2 regions of the Arthrobacter sp. 01T428 genome follow, and region 1 is predicted to be linked to the other one. Evidence: predicted binding sites of a transcription regulator. Region 1 holds the regulator's gene; the other holds the start of a gene.
What was found. The regulator HspR, encoded in region 1, represses chaperone genes until heat shock. The targets are predictions, from matches to a motif close to AAGTTGAGTCNNNNNGACTCAACTT.
Positions count from the first base shown of each region.

Region 1 (7,009 bases):
CGGCGCCTCGCTCCTTGCCGTCATTTTCGCAGCTCACCTCTGGTATCCGGCCAACGCCGGCCTCGCGCGGAATGATTTCCTGACGATCGCCGCCGTCGTGATCCAAATCCTCATGGTGGCCACGAGGCTGGAAACCTTGCGCGAGCTCAGGGTGATCGTGCTCTTCCACTTGGTGGGAACGGCCATGGAGTTGTTCAAGACCGACGTCGGCTCGTGGTCCTATGAAGCCGAAGGTGTCCTGCGGGCCGGCGCCGTTCCGCTCTTCAGTGGCTTCATGTACGCGGCGGTCGGCTCGTACATGGTGCGCGTTTACCGGGTTTTCGATCTGCGCTTCGCCCGGTATCCGCGGCGTTGGATCACTGCGGTCCTGGCTGCGGCCATCTATGTGAACTTCTTTTCGCACCACTTCATCGTTGATGCGCGCTGGGTCCTGCTGGCCGCCGTCGTCGTGATCTTTGGCCGGTGCGTCATGCACTTTCGGGTGTTCCGGCGTCGATTCCGGATGCCGCTGGTCGTCTCGTTCCTGCTGGTGGCGCTCTTTATCTGGATTGCCGAGAACATCGCCACCTGGTCGCACGCCTGGTTGTATCCGAGCCAACTGGACGGCTGGCACTTGGTGTCCCCGGACAAGCTTGTCTCGTGGTTCCTCCTGATGATCATCTCCGTGGTGTTGGTGGCGTGGGTGTACAGGCCGATGCCGCCTGATGCGGCACGCGTTCTCCCACGGCGAAATCGCGCGTAAATCCCCGAGTTTCCGCGGTCTTTTGGCTTCCGGTGAGCAGGGTTGAGCGTACTCGACTCAACTTTGGATTGACATTGAATGAGGCCTGAGTACAGTTGAGTGCAGAACGCTCAACCCGGTTTCATTGAAAGGAAGCAACATATGTCACGCGCTGTAGGTATCGACCTCGGAACCACTAACTCCGTCGTCTCTGTTCTCGAAGGTGGCGAGCCCACCGTCATCGCCAACGCCGAAGGTGGCCGCACCACGCCGTCGGTCGTTGCATTCTCCAAGTCCGGCGAAGTCCTGGTTGGCGAAATCGCCAAGCGCCAGGCCGTCAACAACATCGACCGCACCATCGCTTCCGTGAAGCGCCACATGGGCACCGATTGGTCCGTCGCCATTGACGACAAGAAGTACACGCCGCAGGAAATCTCCGCGCGTATCCTCATGAAGCTGAAGAACGACGCCGAGAGCTACCTCGGCGAAAAGGTCACCGACGCTGTCATCACCGTCCCGGCCTACTTCAACGACGCCGAGCGCCAGGCCACCAAGGAAGCCGGCGAAATCGCCGGCATGAACGTCCTCCGCATTGTCAACGAGCCCACCGCCGCTGCACTTGCCTACGGCCTGGACAAGGGCAAGGAAGACGAACTCATCCTGGTCTTCGACCTCGGCGGCGGAACGTTCGACGTCTCCCTGCTGGAAGTCGGCAAGGACGAAGACGGCTTCTCCACCATCCAGGTCCGCGCCACGGCCGGTGACAACCGCCTCGGCGGCGACGACTGGGACCAGCGCGTTGTTGACTACCTGCTGAACCAGCTCAAGATCAAGGGCATCGACCTTTCCAAGGACAAGATCGCCCTCCAGCGTCTGCGCGAGGCTTCGGAGCAGGCCAAGAAGGAACTCTCTTCCTCCACCAGCACCAACGTGTCCCTCCAGTACCTGTCCGTCACCCCCGACGGCCCGGTCCACCTGGACGAGCAGCTGACCCGCGCCAAGTTCCAGGACCTCACCAAGGACCTGCTCGAGCGCACCAAGAAGCCGTTCCACGACGTCATCGCCGAGACCGGCATCAAGCTCTCCGAAATCGACCACATCGTGCTCGTGGGCGGTTCCACCCGTATGCCTGCCGTCTACGACCTCGTCAAGGAACTCGCCGGTGGCAAGGAGCCCAACAAGGGCGTCAACCCGGACGAAGTTGTTGCCGTTGGCGCAGCCCTCCAGGCCGGTGTGCTGAAGGGCGAGCGCAAGGACGTCCTCCTGATCGACGTCACCCCGCTCTCCCTCGGTATCGAAACCAAGGGCGGCGTCATGACGCACCTGATCGAGCGCAACACGGCCATCCCCACCAAGCGTTCCGAGACCTTCACCACCGCTGACGACAACCAGCCGTCCGTGGCCATCCAGGTCTTCCAGGGCGAGCGTGAATTCACCCGCGACAACAAGCCGCTGGGCACGTTCGAACTGACCGGCATCGCTCCGGCACCGCGCGGCGTCCCCCAGGTCGAGGTCACCTTCGACATCGACGCCAACGGCATCGTCCACGTCTCCGCCAAGGACAAGGGCACCGGCAAGGAGCAGTCGATGACCATCACCGGCGGCACCGCGCTCTCCAAGGAAGACATCGACCGCATGGTCCGTGAAGCCGAGGAACACGCAGCCGAGGACAAGGCCCGCCGCGAAGCTACCGACACCCGCAACACTGCCGAGCAGCTCGCCTACTCCGTAGACAAGCTCATCGCCGAAAACGACGAGAAGCTGCCGGAAGAGGTCAAGACCGAGGTCAAGGCCGACGTCGACGCCCTCAAGAAGGCCCTCGAAGGCACCGACGACGCAGCAGTGAAGACTGCTTTCGAGAAGCTGCAGCACTCGCAGTCGAAGCTGGGCGAAGCGATCTACTCGCAGGCCGGTTCCCCGGATGGCGCAAGCAGCGCCGCAGGTGCTGAAGGCGCCCACGCCGGCGCCAAGGCAGACGAGGACATCGTCGACGCCGAGATCATCGACGAAGACGAAAAGAAGTAAGCATGCCTCACCACGGCAACGACGCAGAGCACTCACCTTCCAACAACGAGGGCAACGAGCAGCACAAGCCGGTCATTCGGGACAACCGCAAGGTTGACCCGGAGACCGGGGCCGCCCGCCACACCCAAGGATCGGCAGCTGAATCCAACGCCGCTGCCGAGGGCGACGCCCTGTCCCAGGCTGAGGAAATCCTCAACGGCATGGAGGTTCCGGCTGAAGAGTCGGTAGCCCCCGGCGCCGCTGCGGAAGCAGAGGCCGCGGAACTCCGCAACGACCTCTTGCGCCTGCAGGCCGAGTACGTCAACTACCGCAAGCGCGTCGAACGCGACCGCGCCGTCGCAGGGGAAATGGCCGTCATCGGCGTCCTGAACGCCCTGCTGCCGGTGCTCGACGACGTCGACGCCGCCCGCCAGCACGGCGACCTCGTGGACGGCCCGTTCGCCGCGATCGCCGCCAAGCTGGAGAACGCGCTGAAGACGTACGGCCTGGAGCGCATCGCGGAAACCGGAGTCGAATTCGACCCCACGATCCACGAAGCACTCATCCAGCAGCCGGGCGAGGACATCGAAGTTGACACCGTCAGCCAAGTGCTGCGCTCCGGCTACCGCTCCGGCGGCCGAGTGCTGCGCGCGGCCCAAGTGATCGTGGCTGTGCCGGCCTAGACGGAGTTACCGCCTCACCGCGCCTTCGCGGATGAGGGGGCAGCACCGCGAAACGAGACAAGGGGCCCCGCCCCTTCGCCGGGTGGCCCAGGATCTGCGATCCTTGGCCATCCGGCTTCGGCAGCGGATATTGGCCTTCCCAACACTCGCAAGCTCGTGTCGGGGCCCTCGGCCAGATCCTTAGATGCCACTCCCGGGCCCCTTGCCTCGCTCCGCTCAGGCGGTCGTCTCACCTAAGGTGGGATAAGCGCAGCGCAGCTGGATAGGGGGCCGCGGCGTGGCGGGCACCGCGGAGCGGGCACGGCCCCTATCCAGCGGAGCGCAAACTGAACCAAAATCGAAAGGAAACGCCCTTGGCCAGCCAGGACTGGGTTGAGAAGGATTTTTACGCCATCCTTGGTGTCGCCAAGGACGCCTCTGACGCTGACATCAAGAAGGCGTACCGCAAGCTTGCGCGGAAGTACCATCCGGATACCAATTCCGGGGATGCTGCTGCGGAGAAGAAGTTCAAGGACATCTCGGAGGCCTATTCGGTGCTCTCGGATGCCGAGGAGCGCCAGCAGTACGATGCCATTCGCGCCATGGGCGGGGCACGCTTCGCGCCGGGCGCAGCTCGCGGCGGCCCGGCCAATGGCGGCTTCGAGGACTTGTTCGACGGCCTTTTCGGCGGCGGACGCCAGCCTGCCGGTGCCGGGGGCATCCCGCCCGAGTTCGCTGACCTCTTCGGCGGTGGCTTCGGCGGTGGACAGACCGGTTTCCAGCGGGCCCCGCAAAAGGGCAGCGACCGCACGGCGTCCACCTCGATTTCCTTTGCAGGCTCCATTCATGGCACCACGGTGAGCCTCCGCGAAAGCAACGGCAACGTCATCGACGTGAAGATTCCCGCGGGCATCAGGGACGGCCAGAAGGTCCGCCAGCGTGGCAAGGGCAACCCAGGCGCAGCCGGAAACGGGGACCTCATCATCACGGTGAACGTCAAGCCCCACGATTTCTTCAATCGCGACGGCGACAACATCCGGATCCATGTGCCGGTCACCTTCGCCGAGGCGGCCTTGGGTTCCAACATCCACGTGCCGACGCTCGACGGCGACACTGTCACCGTCCGCGTCCCGGCCGGCACGCCTTCCGGGCGGACGCTCCGGGTCAAAGGCCGAGGCGTCAAGACCTCGAAGGGCACCGGAGACCTGCTGGTGACGATCGACGTCTCCGTCCCGCAGAACCTCAACAAACAGGCCGAGGAAGCTGTCAAGGCGTTCGCCGCGGCCACGGCCGACGCCGATCCTCGCCACGACCTGGCCGCCAAGGCCCGCTTGTAGCGGCAGAAGACATGGGAGGGGACGTCGGCATGGGCATCGACATCAACCAGCCGATCTTCGTCATCTCCGTCGCGGCCGAACTGGCTGACATGCACCCGCAGACCCTGCGGCAGTACGACCGGCTCGGCATCGTGTCGCCGAGCCGTGCGCCGGGCAAGTCCCGGCGTTACTCCCAGCGCGACATCGACCGCTTGCGCGAGGTCCAGCGGCTCTCCCACGAGGGTGTGTCCCTTGAGGGCATCAAGCGCATTCTCGAGCTCGAAAACCAGGTGGCCGCGCTGCAATTCCGCGTGGCCGAGTTGAGCGAGGAACTGCAGCGGCGGCGGAGCCCCATGGAGGCCCGCGTTTTCGCGGCGGGAGCAGCCGGCGACGTCGTCAGCCTGGCCCGCGGGCAGCGCCCCCGGGCGCGGTCCCAGGCAGTTGTGGTGTGGAGACCGCGACCGGGGGAGTAGTCCTCTAGGGCCGCGAGAGGGACGCCAGCAGCACCGGTGCCTCCTGCCCGGCCCACGTGCCCCGAAGGGCAGCCGAATCTTCCGAACCCTGGATCCCCAGATCCAGGACGCGGTTCACCTGGACGGTGAGTTCACCAGCGTCGATGCTGGTAACGCCGCCTTCGGTGATCGGCGCTGCGGGACTCAGAGCGGGGACTTCGCTGCCGGGGGTTCCACTGCCCTTGACCTCGACGGAACTCGCCCTTGGCTCCAGCACGCCGTCCATGTCCACGAACTGTTCGGCTTCCCGCTGCCCAGTGAGGATGGCGGTGGCCAGGGCAGCGACGTAGACGGGATCGGTGCAGGCGTCGTAGACCCACCTCGTGCCCAACACGGAGTGTTCCATGGTGCCGAGCAGCGAGTGCTCCGCACCGGGCAATTCCGAACCCCGGTAGCTCAGGGGAACCTGATAGACCTTGCCGCCGTGGGAGACCAAGTGGGTTTCGAGGCCGACTTCGCCGTCCGGATCATCGAAGCGGTACGCACCGAGCAGCTCGGGCGGCGCGGAGCCGTCCTTGGTGAACCACGGCTGGACGGGCAAGTACTTTTCGATGAGCTCAAGTTTGCTAGGACTCAGGGTTGCTCGATGGATAATAGCCATGCGGTCCAGCCTAGTTGGCCAGCGCGGGGGCGGAGACAGACTGCGGGGTCCAGCGTAGGTGCGTGTTGCCGGCGTCGGATTCCGGCTCTTTCAAGAGGGACAGGCGGGGGCGCACCGCATCCGTGCGGGAGCTCGGCGGTTTCCGCCGGCCCGCCCGGAACTGAGGCACCCACTGCGCTCCGGGGCCCTGGTATTCCTGCTCGGCTGCGGCGTGGAGTGTCCACTGGGGGTCGAACAGGTGCGTCCGGCCAAGCGCCACGAGGTCTGCCCGTCCTGCAAGGAGGATGGAGTTGACGTCGTCGTAGCTGGAGATGGCCCCGACGGCGATGACGGCTGCTCCCGCCGGCGCGGCAACTTCCTGCCGGATGCGGTCGGCGAAAGGAGTCTGGTAGCTGCGGCCGAAAGCCGGTTGTTCTTCCTTGGCGACCTGGCCGGTGGAGACGTCGATCCCCGCGGCGCCGTGGGCCACGAATGCCCGCGCGATGTCGAGCGAGTCGTCCGAGGTGTTGCCGCCTTCGATCCAGTCCGTCGCGGAGATGCGTACCGTCACAGGCTTGCTGGCAGGCCAAGCCGCGCGGACGGCGTCGAACACTTCCAAGGGGAACCGCAGCCGGTTCTGCACGCTACCGCCGTATTCGTCCTTCCGGAGATTGGACACCGGCGAAAGGAAGGAGGAGAGCAGGTAGCCGTGCGCGGCGTGGAGCTCGAGGAGGTCGAAGCCTGCTTCATCGGCCCGACGGGCAGCTTCCACGAACTGGGCTTTGATGGCTTTCATGCCTGCAAGGTCGAGTTCCACGGGCGTCTGGTTGCCGGGACCGTACGGCAGGGCCGACGGGCCAACGGCCTGCCAGTTGCCGGATTCGAGCGGTTCGTCGATGCCTTCCCACATCAGCCGGGTGGAGCCCTTGCGTCCGGAGTGTCCGATTTGGGCCCCGATCTTGGCTGTCGAGCGAGCGTGGACGAAGTCCACGATTTCCTTCCAGCTCTCGCGCTGGCCGTCCGTGTACAGGCCGGTGCAGCCGGGGGTGATCCGCCCGCTCTCGGAAACACACACCATTTCGGTCATGACCAGTCCGGCACCGCCGAGTGCCTTGGAGCCGAGGTGGACTTTGTGGAAGTCGCCGGGGACGCCATCCACTGCGGAGTACATGTCCATGGGGGACACGACGATGCGGTTCTTGAGCTCGAGTCCG
Region 1 covers NZ_JBFTPW010000026.1:25,554-32,562, reverse strand. The annotation lists gene AC1DJB_RS20815 (DUF817 domain-containing protein) at 1-742, shown strand, start outside; gene dnaK (molecular chaperone DnaK) at 884-2,746, shown strand; gene AC1DJB_RS20805 (nucleotide exchange factor GrpE) at 2,749-3,408, shown strand; gene AC1DJB_RS20800 (DnaJ C-terminal domain-containing protein) at 3,762-4,724, shown strand; gene AC1DJB_RS20795 (heat shock protein transcriptional repressor HspR) at 4,754-5,176, shown strand; gene AC1DJB_RS20790 (CG0192-related protein) at 5,181-5,816, opposite strand; gene AC1DJB_RS20785 (bifunctional salicylyl-CoA 5-hydroxylase/oxidoreductase) at 5,827-7,009, opposite strand, start outside.

Region 2 (7,009 bases), on a different contig from region 1:
GGTGGAATGGACCGCGGACTGGGCCGTGAGTTCGACCCACTGGATCGGCTCTCCGATCCCTGAGAGGCCGGCGTCCTTGAGCACGCCCCAGTGCCCAAGCAGCGAATGAAGTCCCGTCCGGGCCCTTGCGAGGATCGGCAGGGATACGGTTCCCCTCCCACCGAGTTCGGTCGAGATCATCGGCACGCCGGCCCGATCGGCCGCGCCGCTGATGGAGTCCGCCTTCAGCATGGGCTTCACCACGACGGAATAAGGGGCATTGAATGCGGCGACCGCCGCCACCTTCGCAGCCCATAGCTCCGGCGTCGGTCCTTGGTAGACGAACGCGGACGGCACATACTCCGAGGCGATCCCCCCGGAATGGATGTCCATCACAAAGTCGGCCATGGGGATGAGTTCCTGGGCCACGATCGAGGCGATCTGCAGTGCCGGTCCGCCGTCGGCGCGGCCCGGGAGGGCACGGTTCAGATTGACCCGGTCCACGCTGGAAACACGTCTTCCTTCGCGGACAGCAGGGATGTTGAGGGCGGGCAGGATGATCAATCTCCCGGTCACCTCATCAGGGTTCAAGGTGCGGATGAGTTCCTGGAGAAGGATCTGTCCTTCATATTCGTCGCCATGCGTACCGGCGATCAGGAGGACCGTGGGGCCGTCCCCACCACTCAGGACCGCGATCGGCGAAGGGATGACAGCGGCGTCATTCTCATTGTCCGAATGTTCGATCTCCAGGTAACCCAGCTGCTTGCCGACGGCGGCAAAATCGATGCCGGGTATGCGTGGAATGCGCAGGCTCATAGGGCAACTTTCTTCAGGGTTGGTAGAATTGGATTCACTGTATACAGTGAATCCTGTGATGTAAAGCACGTAGGATTGAACGAGTTTTGATACGAAAAAGGGGATGAGGCGAATGGCCACGCAAGCTGCCAAGGGGATGAGGCCGCTGAGCGAGCACGTCTACGACAGGATCAGCAATGAGATCGTCAACGGAGTGGTCGAGCCTGGCGCTCCCCTGGTCCAGGAACAGCTGGCCGAAGAATACGGCGTGTCCCGGACGCCGGTCCGCGACGCCCTGAACCGCTTGGTCCACGAAGGACTCGCCACTTTGGTCCCGGGCTCGGGGTATTTCGCGACGACGCTGACCCGATCAGCCGTCGAGGAAGTCTACGAAGTACGCAAGGCCCTCGAGATCATGGCCATCAGGCAGTGTGGGGCAAAATACACCAACCTTCAGCTTGCGAGGCTGGAGCTGCTTATCGCCGAGGGTGCGGCAAGCGCCGACCCGGAGGAACTGTTCACCGCCACGCGGGCGTTCCATTTGGGCTTGGCGGCGCCTGCGCCCAACGGATTCTTGCTGAAAACCCTCGAATCCGTCTGGGACAACCCTGTTCAACGGCTCATCAGCCGCTCGTACCCCTTGGACGACGCCAAGCTTGAGCGCGTGGCGGACGCCCACCGGAAGATCCTGGCCGCAGCGCGCGCCAACGACCTCGAAACACTGATCCCCCTGCTGGATCTGTGCCACGAGAAGGACTGACCGGCCAAAGGGCACGAAAAAGGCCCGTAGCGCACGCCAATCATGGCGCGCCCTACGGGCTCTATCGTTTTGGGAGGCATCCGGGGATGCCAAACGACCTCGTGTACGACGGCGGTACGCAACTCGATGCCGAAAGGCACCTGATTGTTGCTACAGCTATCCGATACGGCGGGTGTCTACCTCGTCGTCATCGTCTTCCAAGTCCTGTGCGTACTTGTCCTCGTAAGCCGAGTAGTCCGGCTCCGGCGGATCATCCGCGAATCGGCTCGTCGCACGACTTGATGGCCCAGTCAGCTCGCGCTGAAGGGCCGAATAGTCAGTGTTCGGGGAGTAGTACTTGATGTCCCGAGCCTGCTTGGTAGCTTTTGCCTTTTGACGGCCGCGCCCCATGGCGTGACCCCCTTTTGTACTTGGACCGGAGGTGGTCACCTTGGCGATCGGTGAGGCCCCGGAATGTTTGGTCAATTTGTCGTATGTCTAGATTACATGCTTTCCGGAGCAACTGCTTGCCACTTGCTTCGCGAAAGCGCCGTCACAGTTCCACCTGGCAGTATCTCCATTCATTGGCATGAAAAACTTGGGTAGAGTCGCCCTAATATGGGGCGGCAGGCATGAAAGGCGCGAACTCAGACATGGGCCAGGACAACATGATCCAGGGCAACAACGGTACGGGCGACAATGAGTCGCCGGTAGACCCTGGTTCCGGGACCTGGTATTCCGGGACTTCGGGCACGTACCCCGATGCAGGCATGCCTGGCGAAACCGGGCCCGAGGGCCCTGCTCCCTCCGAGAAAGGCTCGTCCCTGCGGACTGCCCTGGACGCCATAACGCGGTATCGGCTCATCATTGGCGGCATCGTGCTGGCCGTGCTGATCCTGATCGGCGTAGTGATCTGGGTCCTCGTCGGGGCCTTGGCCAACCGCCCGGCGGCCGCACCCGTCCCCGCGCCGGCCACGTCCACCAGCCGCGGTCCCCTCCCGGCGGATGTGGAGGCAAAGGATTACCAACTGGGAGATTGCTTCGCCGATTTCGACTCCAACGCCATCAAGTCCAAGGTGGTGGACTGCACTACCGACCATTCGGCCCAGCTGGGCGCCATCTTCCGGTACAAGGCTGACGACACCTTCCCCGGCGCCACTGCCTTGCGTGACAAAGGCCGCGAAATCTGCCGTGACCTGGTGCTCAACGAGGCATCCACGAAGTACGCGCTCCTGCAGCAGAACGTGTACCCGAGTGCCACGAGCTGGGACAACGGCGACCGCCGCGTGGACTGCTTCATCGTGGTGAACTCGGGAAACACGCTCAAGGAATCCGTGCTGCAGAAGTAGCTATTCCTTCCGCCTCACCGTCAGGCCGCTACCCGCCAGAGCACCGCCGTCGGGACCCGTCAAAGCCTCGAGACCCTCGATGGTGAGTTCGTCGACGTCGGCCGCGGTGTCCACCAGTACCGTGTCGCCGTCCGCGATCTGTCCGGCAAGGATTTCCTTGGCCAGGCGGTCACCGATCTCGCGTTGAACCAGCCTTCGCAACGGACGGGCGCCGTAGGCGGGATCGTAACCGGACATCGCGAGCCAGGCACGGGCGCCGTCGCTGACCTCAAGGGTGAGCCGGCGGTCGTGCAGCCGCTTGGTCAGCTCGTCCACGTGCAATTCGACGATCCTGGCGAGCTCGTCGACGCTGAGCGGATCGAACAGCACAATCTCGTCGAGCCGGTTGAGGAATTCCGGCTTGAAGGAGGCGTTGACCACGGCCATGACCGCATTCCGCTTCGCCGTGGAGTCCAGCGTTGGATCTACAAGGAACTGGCTACCCGAGTTGGAGGTCAACACCAGGATGGTGTTCCGGAAGTCCACGGTGCGGCCCTGCCCGTCGGTGAGGCGGCCGTCGTCGAGCACTTGAAGGAGGATGTCGAACACTTCCGGGTGGGCCTTCTCCACCTCGTCGAGCAAGATCACGGAGTACGGGCGACGGCGGACCGCTTCGGTGAGCTGGCCGCCTTCCTCGTAGCCCACGTATCCGGGAGGGGCACCGACCAGCCGGGCCACGGAGTGCTTCTCGCCGTATTCGGACATGTCGATCCGCACCATGGCGCGTTCGTCGTCGAACAGGAAGTCGGCGAGTGCCTTGGCGAGCTCGGTCTTACCGACGCCGGTGGGGCCCAGGAACAGGAACGAACCCGTGGGGCGGTTGGGGTCGCTGATGCCCGCGCGGGCGCGGCGGACGGCGTCGGAGACGGCGGCCACGGCCTTGGACTGGCCGATCAGCCGCTTTCCGATCTCCTCTTCCATGTGCAGCAGCTTCTGGGATTCCCCCTGGAGCATGCGGCCGGCGGGGATGCCCGTCCAGGCCGAAATAACCTCCGCGATATCGTCCGCCGTGACTTCGTCCGCGACCATCAGGGCGGGCTTCGCTTCACCGCGCGCTTCCCGGGCGGATTCTTCCTCGGCTGCTGCGCTGAGCTCGCGCTCCAACGCGGGCAGTTCGCCGTAGAGAATGCGCGAGGCAGCTTCAAGGTCGCCCTCGCGCTGGTACTTTTCGGCGGCGGACCGCAATTCGTCGATCTTTGCCTTGAGGTCGCCCACGCGGTTGAGCCCGGCCTTCTCGGCTTCCCAGCGGGCGTTCAGCGCACCCAAGGCTTCCTTCTTGTCCGCTTTGTCCGCGCGGAGCGCGGCGAGGCGTTCGATGGAGGCCGCATCCGTCTCGCGCTCAAGTGCCAATTCCTCCATGGTGAGACGGTCCACGGCACGGCGGAGCTGGTCGATTTCCTCGGGAGCCGAGTCGATTTCCATGCGTAGCCGGGACGCCGCCTCATCCACGAGGTCGATGGCCTTGTCCGGCAATTGACGGCCCGAGATGTAGCGGTTGGAGAGCGTGGCGGCGGCTACCAGGGCGGAGTCCGCGATGGCTACCTTGTGGTGGGCCTCGTAGCGTTCCTTGAGGCCGCGGAGGATGCCGATGGTGTCCTCCACGCTTGGTTCGCCTACGTAGACCTGCTGGAAGCGGCGTTCCAAGGCAGGGTCCTTCTCAACGTTCTCGCGGTACTCGTCCAGGGTGGTGGCGCCGATGAGCCGCAGCTCGCCGCGGGCCAGCATGGGCTTGAGCATGTTCCCTGCGTCCATGGCGCTTTCACCGGTGGCACCGGCGCCCACCACAGTGTGGATTTCGTCGATGAACGTAACGATCTGCCCGTTGGAGTTCTTGATCTCCTCCAGCACGGCCTTCAGCCGTTCCTCGAATTCGCCGCGGTACTTCGCGCCGGCCACCATGGATGCGAGGTCCAGCACGATGAGGGTCTTGCCCCGCAGGCTTTCCGGGACGTCACCTGCCACCATGCGCTGGGCAAGGCCTTCGACGACGGCGGTCTTGCCGACGCCGGGTTCGCCGATCAGCACGGGGTTGTTCTTGGTGCGGCGGCTCAGGACCTGGACCACTCGGCGAATTTCGCTGTCCCGCCCGATCACGGGATCCAGCTTGCCGGAGCGCGCGACGGCGGTGAGGTCCGTGCCGTATTTCTCAAGCGCCTGGAAGGTGTTTTCCGGGTCTTGCGAGGTGACTTTCCGGTCACCGCGGACACCCGGCAAGGCGGCGAGGAGCGCTTCGTGGGAGGCGCCGGCGTCGCGCAATAGCTTCCCCACGGCGTCGCTACCGGCAGAGAGCCCCAAGAGGAGGTGCTCAGTGGACACGAAGGAATCGCCGAGTTTCTCGGCCTCGTTCTGGGCGGCCTGGATGGCCTGCATCGAAGGGCGGGAAAGCTGCGCTTGCTGCACTGAACTGCCCGACGACGACGGCAGGGCCTTGATGGCCGAACTCGCCTGGACGCTCACGGCATCCGGGTCCGCTCCAGTGGCGCGCAAGAGCGCCACCGCGACGCCCTCGCGTTGATCCATGAGGGCTTTGAGCAAGTGGGCTGGCTCCACCTGCGGATTTCCGGCGGTGGAGGCGTTCATGGCCGCCGCGGAAAGAGCCTCCTGGCTCTTGGTGGTGAATTTGACGTCCATGGAAGAGCTCCTCTCGGGAAAGATGACTAATTCTCAAAGTTGAGTCTACTATGCTCAACTTTGGCGAAGCGTCCCTCCTGCTCCATGTTTGCCGACGGCGAAACTGCTGTCCATAGCCTTCCCCGCTTACGGTGAAAAGTCCCTCGCTGTTTGCGTTCCCTGGCCCTAGGATCAGGTGTGACCGGGTGGAACACCCCCCCCGGGCGCGCATGAGAAAAAGGACACGCAATGAAGAAGTTCGTAGTTCTCTACAATGCACCACAATCGGCGGAATCGATGATGGCTGGCAGCTCCCCTGAGGCAGCAGCCGAAGGCATGAAGCTGTGGATGGACTGGGCCGCGAAGGCTGGCGCTGGGCTTGCCGATCTTGGCACACCCCTCGGTGGCGGCAAAGTGGTTGGGAACTCTGGAGTATCCGATGCAGAGACCGGCGTGGGCGGTTACAGCGTCCTCCAAGCCGAAGACATGGACGGAGCGCTGAAGCTCCTCGAAGGCCACCCGCATTTCCTCATGGCCCCCGAAGCCTCGATCACCGTCTACGAAGCGCTCGACGTCCCGGGCATGTAAGGGAGCACCCGCCGTCGAAATCGTGGATCCGGGCCGCGCGCTGCGTGCCGGAACGCAGCACTCGGCCCGCGCCCACGATCCCGGCAAAGCGCCGTACGATATGCACATGGCACCCTTCACAGTCACTCGCAATGCGCTGATCCCCGCCGCACCCGCCGACGTCTTCCCCTTCGTCAACAACTTCCACGAGTGGACCAAGTGGTCTCCGTGGGAAGCCGTGGACCCCAAGCTGAACCGGAGCTATTCCGGCAACGAATCCGGCGTCGGAGCAAAGTATGCCTGGAGCGGCAACAACAAGGCCGGCACCGGAACCATGGAAATCGTCGGCTCGGAGGAGCCCGGCAGGATCGACATCCGCCTCGAGTTCACCAAGCCGATGAAGGCAGTCAATCCTACGGGTTTCACGTTCGTACCCGAAGGGGACGGCACCCGCGTCACCTGGACCATGACCGGCGAGAACAAAGGCCTCGGCAAAATCTTCGCTTTGTTCATGAACATGGACAAGATGGTGGGCGGCGACTTCGAAAAGGGTTTGACCGCTCTCTCTGCGGTAGCCACCCGGAAAAACTCCTAGTTCTCTGGCGCGGGCCATGGCCGTCTACGTTGATCCGCCGCTGTGGCCCGCGCACGGGACCGTGTTTTCCCACCTCGTCTCGGACACCTCGCTCGAGGAGTTGCATGCCTTCGCCGAAGCCACGGGGATTCCCGGGCGCGCCTTCGACGGCGACCACTACGACGTCCCGGAACGCCGCTACCAGGACCTCCTGTCCGCAGGCGCCATCCCCGTGGAGGCGCGCATTCTTGTGCGGAAACTGATCGCGAGCGGCTTGCGGATCCCCGCCCGCCAACGCAGCAAGGCGCTCACCGTACCCTTGCTGGAGCGCTGGAATTCGGCTCTTCCAGGACATGA
Region 2 covers NZ_JBFTPW010000018.1:28,114-35,122, reverse strand. The annotation lists gene AC1DJB_RS17680 (succinylglutamate desuccinylase/aspartoacylase family protein) at 1-795, opposite strand, end outside; gene AC1DJB_RS17675 (GntR family transcriptional regulator) at 908-1,534, shown strand; gene AC1DJB_RS17670 (DUF3073 domain-containing protein) at 1,691-1,924, opposite strand; gene AC1DJB_RS17665 (septum formation family protein) at 2,146-2,862, shown strand; gene clpB (ATP-dependent chaperone ClpB) at 2,863-5,532, opposite strand; gene AC1DJB_RS17655 (YciI family protein) at 5,761-6,099, shown strand; gene AC1DJB_RS17650 (SRPBCC family protein) at 6,206-6,673, shown strand; gene AC1DJB_RS17645 (DUF4031 domain-containing protein) at 6,690-7,009, shown strand, end outside.
Region 2: the regulator HspR is predicted to act here: its motif matches at 5,569-5,593, upstream of clpB (ATP-dependent chaperone ClpB).